2 regions of the Arachidicoccus ginsenosidimutans genome follow, and region 2 is predicted to be linked to the other one. Evidence: riboswitches for the same ligand, from Rfam matches in the RefSeq annotation. Region 2 holds a riboswitch; the other holds the start of a gene.
What was found. A riboswitch is a leader RNA that binds a small molecule or an ion and turns the genes downstream of it on or off. The one in region 2 is predicted to bind cobalamin.
Positions count from the first base shown of each region.

Region 1 (5,747 bases), 1.3 Mb from region 2:
AAAATCTAAAAGCTATGGTTATGTGGAAAATCATAAAGCTACGACTACGTCAAATAGCATTTCGCCTGACAATGATGCGGCTTCGTTACAGGCGAAATATGCAACTATTCTCAACGTACCGCCAACGACTATTACCAATGTTCCGCTGATGGAAGAAATTGATAGCTGGTACGGTATTCCGTATCTGTATGGCGGAAACAGCAAAGACGGTATTGACTGTTCTGCTTTCGCAAAAATGCTGCTGAAAGATATATACGATGAGCAAGTACCTCGCACTTCGGAAGAACAATATGAACACAGTAAACGTATTGCTAAAAATGATTTGCGGGAAGGCGACCTTGTATTTTTTCATACTTCAAGAGGCGCGCGCATTACGCACGTGGGCGTGTATTTGCAGAACAATAAATTTGTACACGCATCGTCCAGCGGCGTAATGATTAGCGACCTGAATGATGATTATTGGCAGAAAACATATAGAGGTGCAGGAAGGGTTTCGGATGAGACAGACAATGATGATTCGGATAAATAAAAGCGCATAAAGTTTTTTCTTCACGCGCTTTTATGTATTTTTTATCTTAAAAACACAACTTTATCGGGAAAAATATTTGCCCAAAATGTAAATGTCATCTTTCCGGTTTTATCAAAGCAATACACTTCCCCTGGACTTTGTCCGTCTTTTGCATCTGTTACATAAACATTTCCATTGCTTTCATCGACATTGATACCATAAGGATACATCAGCGTTGTACCATCTGTTATGAAATTGACGAAATTATCGTGCAGGTTATTTGTATTTAATGTAAATACAGGTTGATTTCCTGAACCATCCAAATAAAGTACATCGTTATAAATAGCCATTTTATCAGCGGTGGTTATGACAGACGATGAATCAGTTACTGTTTGAGTGGTTGCATCTATTTTATAAATCTTTGAGGGTGCTATTACTTTAGGGTTAGAAGGATTTGAATAGTCGGAATAGCCCCATACTAAAACATAAACGTTGCCTTTGAAATCGGCTACAACCTTTTGAGGATTGATACCTACTTTAAGCCTTTTTGTTTCTTTCATTGTGTTTAAATCAACAATAGAAACAGTACTGTCCAATTGCGGATAAGTTGCTCCACCGGAACTGGCTACATACAATGTGTTTCCTACAACAGTCATTGTTTCAAGATTTGTTCCGGCTTTAATTGTATTGGTAATTGTCAAAGACGACGTGTCAATTACCGAAACAGTTCCATCCCATGCAGATACTAATATTTCGCCATTATAAGTAGCAAGGTTTCTTGGCTGCCAGCTATCTCCATCGGCTGCATTTATCTGCGCGAGCAATTTTGCAGTTCTTTTATCCATTACACTTACATAATTTGAACCATTTATAACTACATACAATTTATTTCCATAAATCAATTCGTCATTACCAAAATTTCCCAATTGAGTACTATTCACATTAGAATAAATGTCTGTAGTTGTATCTTTTGTGATAGAATCATAATAAGTAATGTATGTATTATTATGTCCTGATCCTTCATTCAATACATACAATCCGTCATTTAATGATTTGTACGTTTTGTCCGGCGTAGACGGCGAATCGTTTTTACTACAACCTACAATCAACAAGGTTGCACCCAAAGCCAATGTACATAAGTGTTTTGTGTGTTTCATCTTTGTTCTGTTTTTTATTTTTGAATAATGATTTGTATAAAAAATTTTAAATGTTCCAGTTAATACCAATCTTGAAATTTCTTCCCGGCATGGGATAATAACTTACTATCTGATATTGTTGATTGAATAAATTATTCAGTTCCAAAGTCAATTTCCAAGCAGATTTCTTATTAATGAATTTGTATGAAAGCGTTACATCCTGCGCGTTCCATTTGGGCAAAAGCGCATCGGCGCTATTGTACACTGCATCGTATCTATTGCCCGAAAACAGCGCATTCCATGCAAATGAAAATGCTTTATAATCTGCCGACAAATTGAACGAAGCAAAATGCTTCGGCGTATAAGGAATCTTGTGTTTATACTCCGGCGATGCCGGGTCATTGTTCAATGATTGTTGTAGCGTATAGTTCGCATCGAAAGAGAAATGCCATTCTTCAATCGGTTCAAAATTCAACTTTGCCGTTAAATCCAAACCTTTAATAAAAGCCTTGCCTACATTCTGCATACTCCATTGCGAAATGTTTTGACGCGGCATGGCAAGTATCATATCGTTGATACGATTATTATATCCATCAGCAATGAATAATATTGATTGTATAAAATTATTAAAGTTTTGTCGCCACGTAATTCCCAAATTATACTGCTTGGTATATTCCGGTTTCAGATTGGTGTTTCCTACTTGTGTGTAATACAAATCGTTGAAAGTAGGTATTCGGAAAATGTCTTTATAAAACGCTCTTAACCTTAATGGAACATTTTTCGATGGCTGATAAATAAATTCTACCGTCGGGCTGAAATGGTGATAATTAGCGGGTTTTGAGCGATGTTCTACTTTGTTGTTTACTGTTGTACTTAATAAGTTCCCGGCAATTTGCAATTGCTCAAATGAAAATTTTACGTTTACATTATTTAGCAAAGTATATCTCGTAGGTGTTGCAAAGTCTTGTTGGTTGCTGTGCAAATTATCAATAAAAAAATCGGTTGCATACGCTGCTTTCATAAAAGAAAAAAGTTGAAAAGAGTATGCACCGCTCACATAAAATTCGCGTTGGTAGAAAATCATTTCCAATCTATGTTGCGCGTTTTGATAAGCCGTGTCCAAGTAATCGGTATAAGTGTAATTATATTTTCCATTGAGCAATAATTCGCTTCGCGCTGATAACTTTTTTTTCCAAAAAGCCTGCGCGAAAAAATTATCGTCCCATTGGCGTTGTGTTCCTTGTCCGCTGTATAAAATAATAGCGCCGGGCAAGCCTCTTTGCGAATGATAATAATACGCATCAACATTCACAATATTGCTGTCATTAATGGCATATTGCAAATTATAAGCTGCATGAAAATCGTGAATATCCGCATTTGTTCTTCTGCCCTTTTCCGTAACAGAACCGTTTTTATAAGTGAAGTTATATTCGCCGTTTGCCTTTTCCCACGCGGCATTCAGCGAACTCGCGAGTTTATTGTTGAACTTGTAATGAATAGTTGCAGCAGGATTGATTAAACCAAAAGAACCCGTGTTTAATGAAGCATTTAGTTTTATTTTTTCCGAATCATTATATAATGGTTTTATCGTTTTCAATTCCAAAACAGATGCATATGAAAATGCACGTGCAGGTTGCAAAATATTTGTCGGTTGTGCATTATACAAACTGATTTGTTCAACATTATCCAACGAAATTTTTCCCAAATCAATCTGCCCGTTTTGTGCATCGTTCAGCATAATTCCATCATAGCTCACACCTGTGTGATTCGCGCCCAAACTGCGAACAGATATAGTTTTCAGTCCACCGATTCCGCCGTAATCTTTTACCTGAACACCCGAAAAATATTTGACTGCATCGGCAACAGTTGAACCGTTGATGTTTTGTAAATCATTTTGTTGCAGCGTTTGTACAGGTGTGATTGATTTTGTTGATAGTGGAATTATTTTGCCTTTTACTTCCACTTCTCTTAAATGATGCGCGGTATCTTCCTGTGCAAAAACGCACGATGAAATCAATAAAAATATAAAAGGTAAAATCTGCCGCACGCCTTATAAATAGCGGCTTCGAGAAGAAAATAGCAAAGCTGAACAAGACACAGCAAAATAGTTGCACGTCAAAATTCGTTCTTCAACTTTTCGTCCCGAAAGCCAATGAAATAATATGTGATAAAGGCAGGTCTTCCGGCTTGAAGCATTGTTGAAACCTTCCCATTTCTTACAACGAAACAGTGGTAATCTTCAACAACTTGTTTTATAAAAACTGCTTGTTACGGCTACGGGGATAGCGTTGGAATTTACACCAATCTTCCCTTTTAATTTTGTGTAAACAAAAACCTTAATCGAGCGCGAAGATAAAAGAAATTATTTGTGATAAATACTATTCTTCACAACATCGGGTAAGAAAGAACTCGCATCGCCGCCATTACGGATAACATCTCGCACAAGTGTTGATGCAACAGAAGAATATTGCGGCAAACAAGTAAGGAAAATAGTTTCAATGGAATTATCCAAACTGCGGTTCATATCAGCAATGGTTTTTTCATATTCAAAATCACTCACAAAACGAATGCCGCGAAGAATATACTGCGCACCTGTTTTTTTACAAAAATCAACTGTCAAACCCTCATAAACAGCGGCTTCCACGCGATTATCATTTTTATAAATCTCTTTAATCCATTGCAGGCGTTGCTCATCAGAATACATAGGAATTTTGCTGGCATTCGTGCCTATGCCGATAATTATTTTATCGAATAGATTCAATGAGCGGTTTACAATATCCACGTGTCCCAAAGTAATCGGGTCGAAGGTTCCGGGAAATAAAGCGATGCGCATTTAATTAAAAATTAGTAATTAAAAATTAATAATTGTTGTGTGTTCAATCCCAACAATCTTTTCAATCTTTCAAATCAAGGTTCAGACTTTCCCCGACAACAAATACAATGCAGCCATCCTCACGGCAACGCCGTTTTCTACCTGATTTAAAATAATGGAAAATTCGCCGTCGGCAACATCGCTGTCGAGTTCCACGCCGCGGTTAATCGGACCCGGATGCATAATGACGATTTCTTTTTTCAAAGAATCCAACAGTTTCCGGTTGATGCCGTAAGCCAGATTATATTCTCTCAACGAAGAAAATAGTGGTTGATTTTGCCGTTCCAATTGAATGCGCAGCACATTCGCCACATCGCACCAATCGAGTGCATCTTTTACTTTATATTCGATGTGGACATCCAGCGCTTCCTGCAAATATTTCGGAATCAAAGTTGGTGGACCACAAACCACAATCTCTGCTCCCATTTTCTTTAAAAGATAAATATTACTCAAAGCTACGCGGCTATGCATCACATCTCCGATAATCGCAACTTTTAATCCTTCAAGCGTTCCGAATTTTTCTTTCATCGAAAACGCATCAAGCAAAGCCTGCGTAGGATGTTCGTTGATGCCGTCGCCTGCGTTGATAATAGCCGCATCAATATGTTTTGCTAAAAAATGCGGCGCACCGCTTGCACTGTGACGCATTACCACCATATCTACTTTCATGCTCAGGATGTTGTTCACGGTATCGAGCAAAGTTTCGCCTTTTTTCACCGACGATGCGGATGCGGAAAAATTGAGCGTGTCTGCCGAAAGCCTTTTCTCCGCAAGCTCAAACGACATTCGAGTGCGCGTGGAATTTTCAAAAAACAGATTGACAACGGTAACATCGCGCAACGAAGGAACTTTTTTTACGGGGCGTTGCAATACTTCTTTGAATTGATTGGCAGTTGAAAGAATGAGGCTAATGTCTTCTTTCGTAAGGTCTTTAATGCCTAACAAGTGTTTTGTTGAGAGTGTCATTAAAAAGCAAAGTTAGGAGATTTTTTATAAAAACAATTCTGACTTATTCACATTAAAAAACCATCCGTTTTCACGAATGGTTTTTCAAACTTTTCCTTATTCAAATTAACCTAAATAAGATTTCAGCGAACCGCTGTAACGTGCTTTCTGCAAGCGTTTGATAGCTCTTTCTTTAATCTGGCGAATACGTTCTTTCGTCAAATCGTACTTCTGTCCTATCTGCTCAATGGTAATTCCATTTTCGCCTTCAAGACCAAAATACGCA
Region 1 is NZ_CP015971.1:848,703-854,449, forward strand. It holds gene A9P82_RS03910 (C40 family peptidase) at 1-529, shown strand, start outside; gene A9P82_RS03915 (DUF5074 domain-containing protein) at 571-1,665, opposite strand; gene A9P82_RS03920 (TonB-dependent receptor) at 1,712-3,691, opposite strand; cobalamin riboswitch at 3,800-3,998, opposite strand; gene coaD (pantetheine-phosphate adenylyltransferase) at 4,007-4,477, opposite strand; gene A9P82_RS03930 (aspartate carbamoyltransferase catalytic subunit) at 4,559-5,482, opposite strand; gene A9P82_RS03935 (sigma-70 family RNA polymerase sigma factor) at 5,588-5,747, opposite strand, start outside.
Region 1: it holds a riboswitch for cobalamin, as region 2 does, so the genes downstream of both, A9P82_RS03920 (TonB-dependent receptor) here and metE (5-methyltetrahydropteroyltriglutamate--homocysteine S-methyltransferase) in region 2, are expected to answer to the same signal.

Region 2 (5,747 bases):
ACTAGAATTATACATGAACGGCAAATTTACATGAAACAAACTCAATATCATTGCAATGCCGTAGAACAATAAAACACCTACTGTTGCAGATATAATTACTGAGCGAAGCTTATCTGTAACCTTAATAATTCTAAATGCATATAATGCAAGCATAGAAACGGCTACCGCAAAAGTCAATCCCACAGCCTGCATTACAATTCCGGGATAACTTTGTGCAAACATATCATTGAACACAGCAGAAACTCCGCCTAAAAACAAACCTTCCAAAATACCATATAACGGAGCAATATATTTTGCTGTTTTGGGCTTGAAAGAAATAATCATTGCACATATAAATCCTGCAATTGCGCCCACCATCATCCATGTTTGCATTTGCGATATTTCGCTCTTTGCGTACAAGCTCCAACTGTAAAAAGCGCCTGCCATTACCATTAACAATAAAAAAGCAAATTTTCCCGCCGAGCCTGCAACAGTCATTACTCCTTCGGTCGTATCATATTGTTGCGTAGCATTTCCGAAAACTTTTTCCGACATTGCCGGATTACTTGATTTAAATAGAGCCATAGTTTAAAAATTTGAAGTAAAGGTAATACTTGAAAGTCTAATACATTATTAAAAAATATTGCCGCAGGTGCCCGGATGATTTTCTACCATTTATCTGTGCATCTGTGGTACTCCAATTATTGTTTCGCGCCGGGATAATGTTCCACCGTTTCAAACACATATCCGGGATTGCGTGTTTTTAGCAGCCGCATAAATTTGTATAAAGAGTCGGAATAATTCGGTCGGTTAAACATTCTGTCGTGCGACAAAAGAACCACCGCATTTCTACGATGCGTGTGATGATTGTTCAAGGCATTTTCCACCATGCGCACCATTGTTTCCGGCGTTTGCACAGGCACGGAACCATGACCGCTTGGGTCGCGTTTGAAATTCCATTCCGTGTCCCAACCGATAACGTTGTACCCTGCGGAATCCAGCAACTCACACACAGGTTTTACCAATGGATGCGCCTGCATACCCGTAGCTAAAACCCACGCACTATTGCCCGGCAAACGAATGAACTTTTTCTGAACATCGAGGCTCGCTTGCGCCTGCATAAAATCGTCAAAGCAGGAACGGACATGATGATAAAATGCAATGTATTTATCTCTGGCGTGCGTGTAACTGTGATTTGCCAAAAGAATTTCGGGATAAGCATTACGAATCGTATCAACTGCATCGTGCATAGCTTTCCCATAAGTCGCATGAAGCCCTACCATAAAGAAAGTTCCTTTTAGTCCAAGCGCTTTCAGATTGTGATATACATTCATTGTTCCGGGTTGCGGACCATCGTCAAATGTGAGAAAAACATACTTTTTAGTTGAGTCGATAGCAGCCGTGTCTGTGGCTGCTATCGTATTGACCGTTTTTGTTTTTACCGTACTGTCTGGAGGAATAATTGTTTCGCTTTTTACAGCTGTATCGTGCTTCTCAACCGTTAAAACAGTATCGGCTACGCTCGCAGGTACCGGAGCTTTTTCGCTGCGATTATTGTTGCATGCTGAAAATATGAAAACGCACATACCAACTTTGAGTAAAGAATATTTCATGCTGTATTTTTTATAAAACAAGAGCGAAGATAGTCGTTTGATGGTTAATAAATTGTTGATTTATAGAACAAGCTTTCTCGTGCTTCATCTACATTCATGTATCTTTATTAACTTCGCAGCCTTGTTCTTTGTTATACACCATAAGTTACAGGTTTTTCCGAAAGGAAAATTAAAAAGGAACCGTGTGTAAATCACGGGCAGACGTGCTACCGTAAGTTTCGTACCACACGATGCAACAATTTATATCCACTGATAAAATTTTATTGGGAAGGATGTTGCACCGGAAACAAGCCGGGATACTTGCCTTTAATTTTGGTCGGAGCTTTCACGATATAAAGCGGCGGCTGATGGGCATTTCAACAAATTCTTCTCCACAAGTTGAAGCACATCTTCATGTACTTACATCAACAAAAACTCCGCATAATTCAGAGCATGATTTTTATTGTTTCACGTTCTAAACAAATTAAAAACCATGTTTACGCAAAATTTAGGTTATCCGCGAATCGGTGGTAACCGCGAACTTAAAAAAGCCGTAGAAGCTTATTGGAGTAAGAAAATCTCCCAATCGGATTTGCAGCAGGCTGCACAACAAATCCGCCTGCACAATTGGCAACTGCAAAAAGATGCAGGCATTGATTTAATTCCGTCGAACGATTTTTCGTTGTACGACCAAATGCTGGATATGTGCCTTACGGTAAGCGCCATTCCACATCGTTTCCATCCGTTGATTGAAGACAAAAAATTATCCGAAACAGATTTATATTTCGCGATGGCGCGAGGCTTTCAAAGCGACGGCTTCGACATTACGGCAATGGAAATGACCAAGTGGTTCGATACGAATTATCATTACATCGTTCCAGAATTTTACGAAAACCAATCTTTTAATTTCTTATCTAACAAAATAGTTAATGATTATAAAGAAGCCAAGCAAGCGGGCATCGAAACGAAGCCTGTCATCATCGGTGCGCTTACTTTTTTATTGTTGGGCAAGGAAAAAGAAACGGAATTTAATCGTCTTGATTTGTTGAAAAACCTGTTGCCCGTTTATAAAGAAATATTGAAACAGCTGTCGGATTTGAATGTGCAATATGTTCAGTTCGATGAACCCATTTTGGCAACAAATCTCTCAAACACAGAATTGACGGCACTTTCAGCGATTTATACCGAATTAAAAAGTGCATTCCCGAACATTAAATTTGTACTCGCAAATTATTTTGAATGTTACGGCGAAAACCTTTCAACGGTTTTAGGTTTGCCTTTCGATATTATTCATTTGGATTTGGTAAGATGCCCTTCACAATTGGATGATATTATTGCTTCCGAAAAGGTTAGTTCACAAACGATATTTTCACTTGGTGTAATTGACGGAAGAAATATTTGGAAAAATGATTATGAAAAATCATTGGCAATCATCAATAAAGCCATTAATCATTTCGGAAAAGAAAGATTAATGCTTGCACCTTCATGTTCGCTATTGCATACGCCGTGCGATTTAGACAGTGAGAAAAAACTGGATGATGAATTGAAGAATTGGCTTTCATTTGCGAAGCAAAAAATCAACGAACTTGCCGAACTGAGCAAGATTGTTGATAACGCGCCCGAAGCAAATGAATTATTGGAGAAAAATAAAGCGGCAATTGCTTCACGCAAAAACTCTACGCGCATTCACAAAGGAGCCGTGAAAAACCGTGTGAAAAATATCACGGATAAAGATGCGGAAAGACAAAGCATTTTTGCAGAAAGGCAAGCAAAGCAGCACGCATTATTTAATCTTCCTTTGTTCCCAACAACAACGATTGGTTCGTTCCCGCAAACGACCGATGTACGCAAATTGCGCGCACAACTGAAGAAAGGCGAAATCTCTGAAACCGAGTATACACAAGCATTACAGGCTGCGACTATTGAAACAATCCGCTTGCAGGAAGAGTTGGATATTGATGTGTTGGTTCATGGCGAATTTGAACGTAACGACATGGTGGAATATTTCGGAGAAAACATTGATGGTTATGCTTTCTCAAATTTTGGTTGGGTGCAAAGCTACGGTTCGCGCTGCGTGAAACCGCCGATTATCTACGGCGATATTGAACGCAAAAATCCAATTACGGTGGAATGGTCATCCTTCGCGCAAAGCCAAACAAAACGCTTGATGAAAGGAATGCTCACAGGTCCGATTACGATGTTACAATGGTCTTTTGTTCGCGACGACCAACCGCGTTCGGAAACAGCTTTTCAACTCGCTTGGGCAATCAGAGATGAAGTTGTCGATTTGGAAAAGGCAGGCATAAAAATTATCCAGATTGATGAACCTGCCATTCGTGAAGGCTTGCCTTTGCGCAAAGAAAATTGGCAAACCTATTTGGCTTGGGCTGTGAAAGCCTTTAAAATCGCAGCTTCCGGCGTGCAAGACGAAACGCAGATTCATACACACATGTGCTACTCCGAGTTCAACGATATCATTCAATCTATTGCGGATATGGATGCCGATGTAATTACGATTGAAACGTCGCGCTCGCAAATGGAATTGTTGGATGCGTTTGTTCAGTTTAATTATCCTAACGAAATTGGACCCGGCGTTTACGATATTCATTCGCCGCGCGTGCCGACCGTTGAAGAAATGGAAGCGTTGCTGGAAAAAGCATTAGCCGTAATTCCCGCGAAAAATCTTTGGGTAAATCCTGACTGCGGATTAAAAACGCGCGGTTGGAACGAAACCAAAAAAGCATTGGAAAATATGGTAAATGCAGCTAAGCAACTGAGAGTAAAAATCGAAGTTGAAGCGTAATAATAAGCAAACTCAAAGAAAGCTATAAGACATACAATCTTATAGCTTTCATGCTTTATCAATTTCTAAAATTTTACCAACATGATAACCATTTACGAACTATCTTCGATATATGTTTGGCATAACTATTTTGGGAAATAATTCGGCGCTTCCCGCGCACGGCAGGCATCCGACTTCGCAAATCATAACGATTGCAGACCAGCTGCTGATGCTGGATTGCGGCGAGGGAACACAATTTCGCATCCGTGATTTTCGTGTAAAGCGCAGCAAAATCAATCACATCTTTATTTCACATTTACACGGCGACCATTATTTTGGATTAATCGGGTTACTGTCGTCCATGTCTTTGCTTGGCAGAACGCAGGATTTGCATTTGTTTTCGCCCGCACCTCTGCAACAAATCATTGCACAGCAAACTGCAAACAACAAGTTGTCTTTCCAGATTAATTTTCATCCGCTGGAAGGCAATGAATTGATTTTGGAAGAAGAAAAATTTACTGTGAGCAGCTTCCGCGTTATTCATAAAATCGAATGCTTCGGATTCTTAATCAAAGAAAAGCATAAACCGCGAAAAGTCAATGCTGATGCGGCTTTACAGGCAGGCATTCCGCCCGAAGATTTTGAAGAATTGCAGCTTGGCGAAGATTATGTTTTGCCAAACGGAAGCATCATTTCCAACGAATCGGTCACATTCACGGGAAAAGAAAATAAATCTTACGCTTATTGTGCAGACACTTTATACACCGAAACTTTTTTGCCTTTTATCAAGAATGCGAATTTGATTTACCACGAATCAACTTATTTGAACGATTTAACGGAACAAGCAAAAGAACGCTTTCATTCAACAGCCGCACAAGCCGCAACTATCGCACTAAAAGCAAATGCCAAACGCTTGCTGCTTGGACATTTCAGCAGCAAATACAAAGAGCTTGATGAGTTTGAAACACAGGCAAAAGAAATTTTTCCAAATACCGAAATTTCGTGCGAAGGCGTAACGTATATTGTGTAAGATTTAATTTTCAAGAATAAAATTATTACTAAATTTTTTGGCAGCATTCATACACAGGTTTTATATTTGTAAAAAGAGAATTAATTATGGAAATTAGAACAGATTTATTTCTTGGCGACAGCAAAAAGATATTGAAACAACTTCCCGATAATTCTGTTGATTTAATCGTTACTTCTCCGCCTTATGCAGATCAACGCAAAGCAACTTATGGTGGTATTTCACACAATAAATATGTTGAGTGGTTTTTACCAATAACAGAAGAGCTATTACGTGTTTTAAAACCAACAGGAACATTTATTTTAAATATAAAAGAAAAAGTTGTTGATGGAGAACGTAGCACTTATGTGATGGAATTGATTATTGA
Region 2 is NZ_CP015971.1:2,167,222-2,172,968, forward strand. It holds gene A9P82_RS09770 (Bax inhibitor-1/YccA family protein) at 1-564, opposite strand, end outside; gene A9P82_RS09775 (polysaccharide deacetylase family protein) at 681-1,592, opposite strand; cobalamin riboswitch at 1,725-1,914, shown strand; gene metE (5-methyltetrahydropteroyltriglutamate--homocysteine S-methyltransferase) at 2,065-4,374, shown strand; gene A9P82_RS09785 (ribonuclease Z) at 4,487-5,383, shown strand; gene A9P82_RS09790 (DNA-methyltransferase) at 5,470-5,747, shown strand, end outside.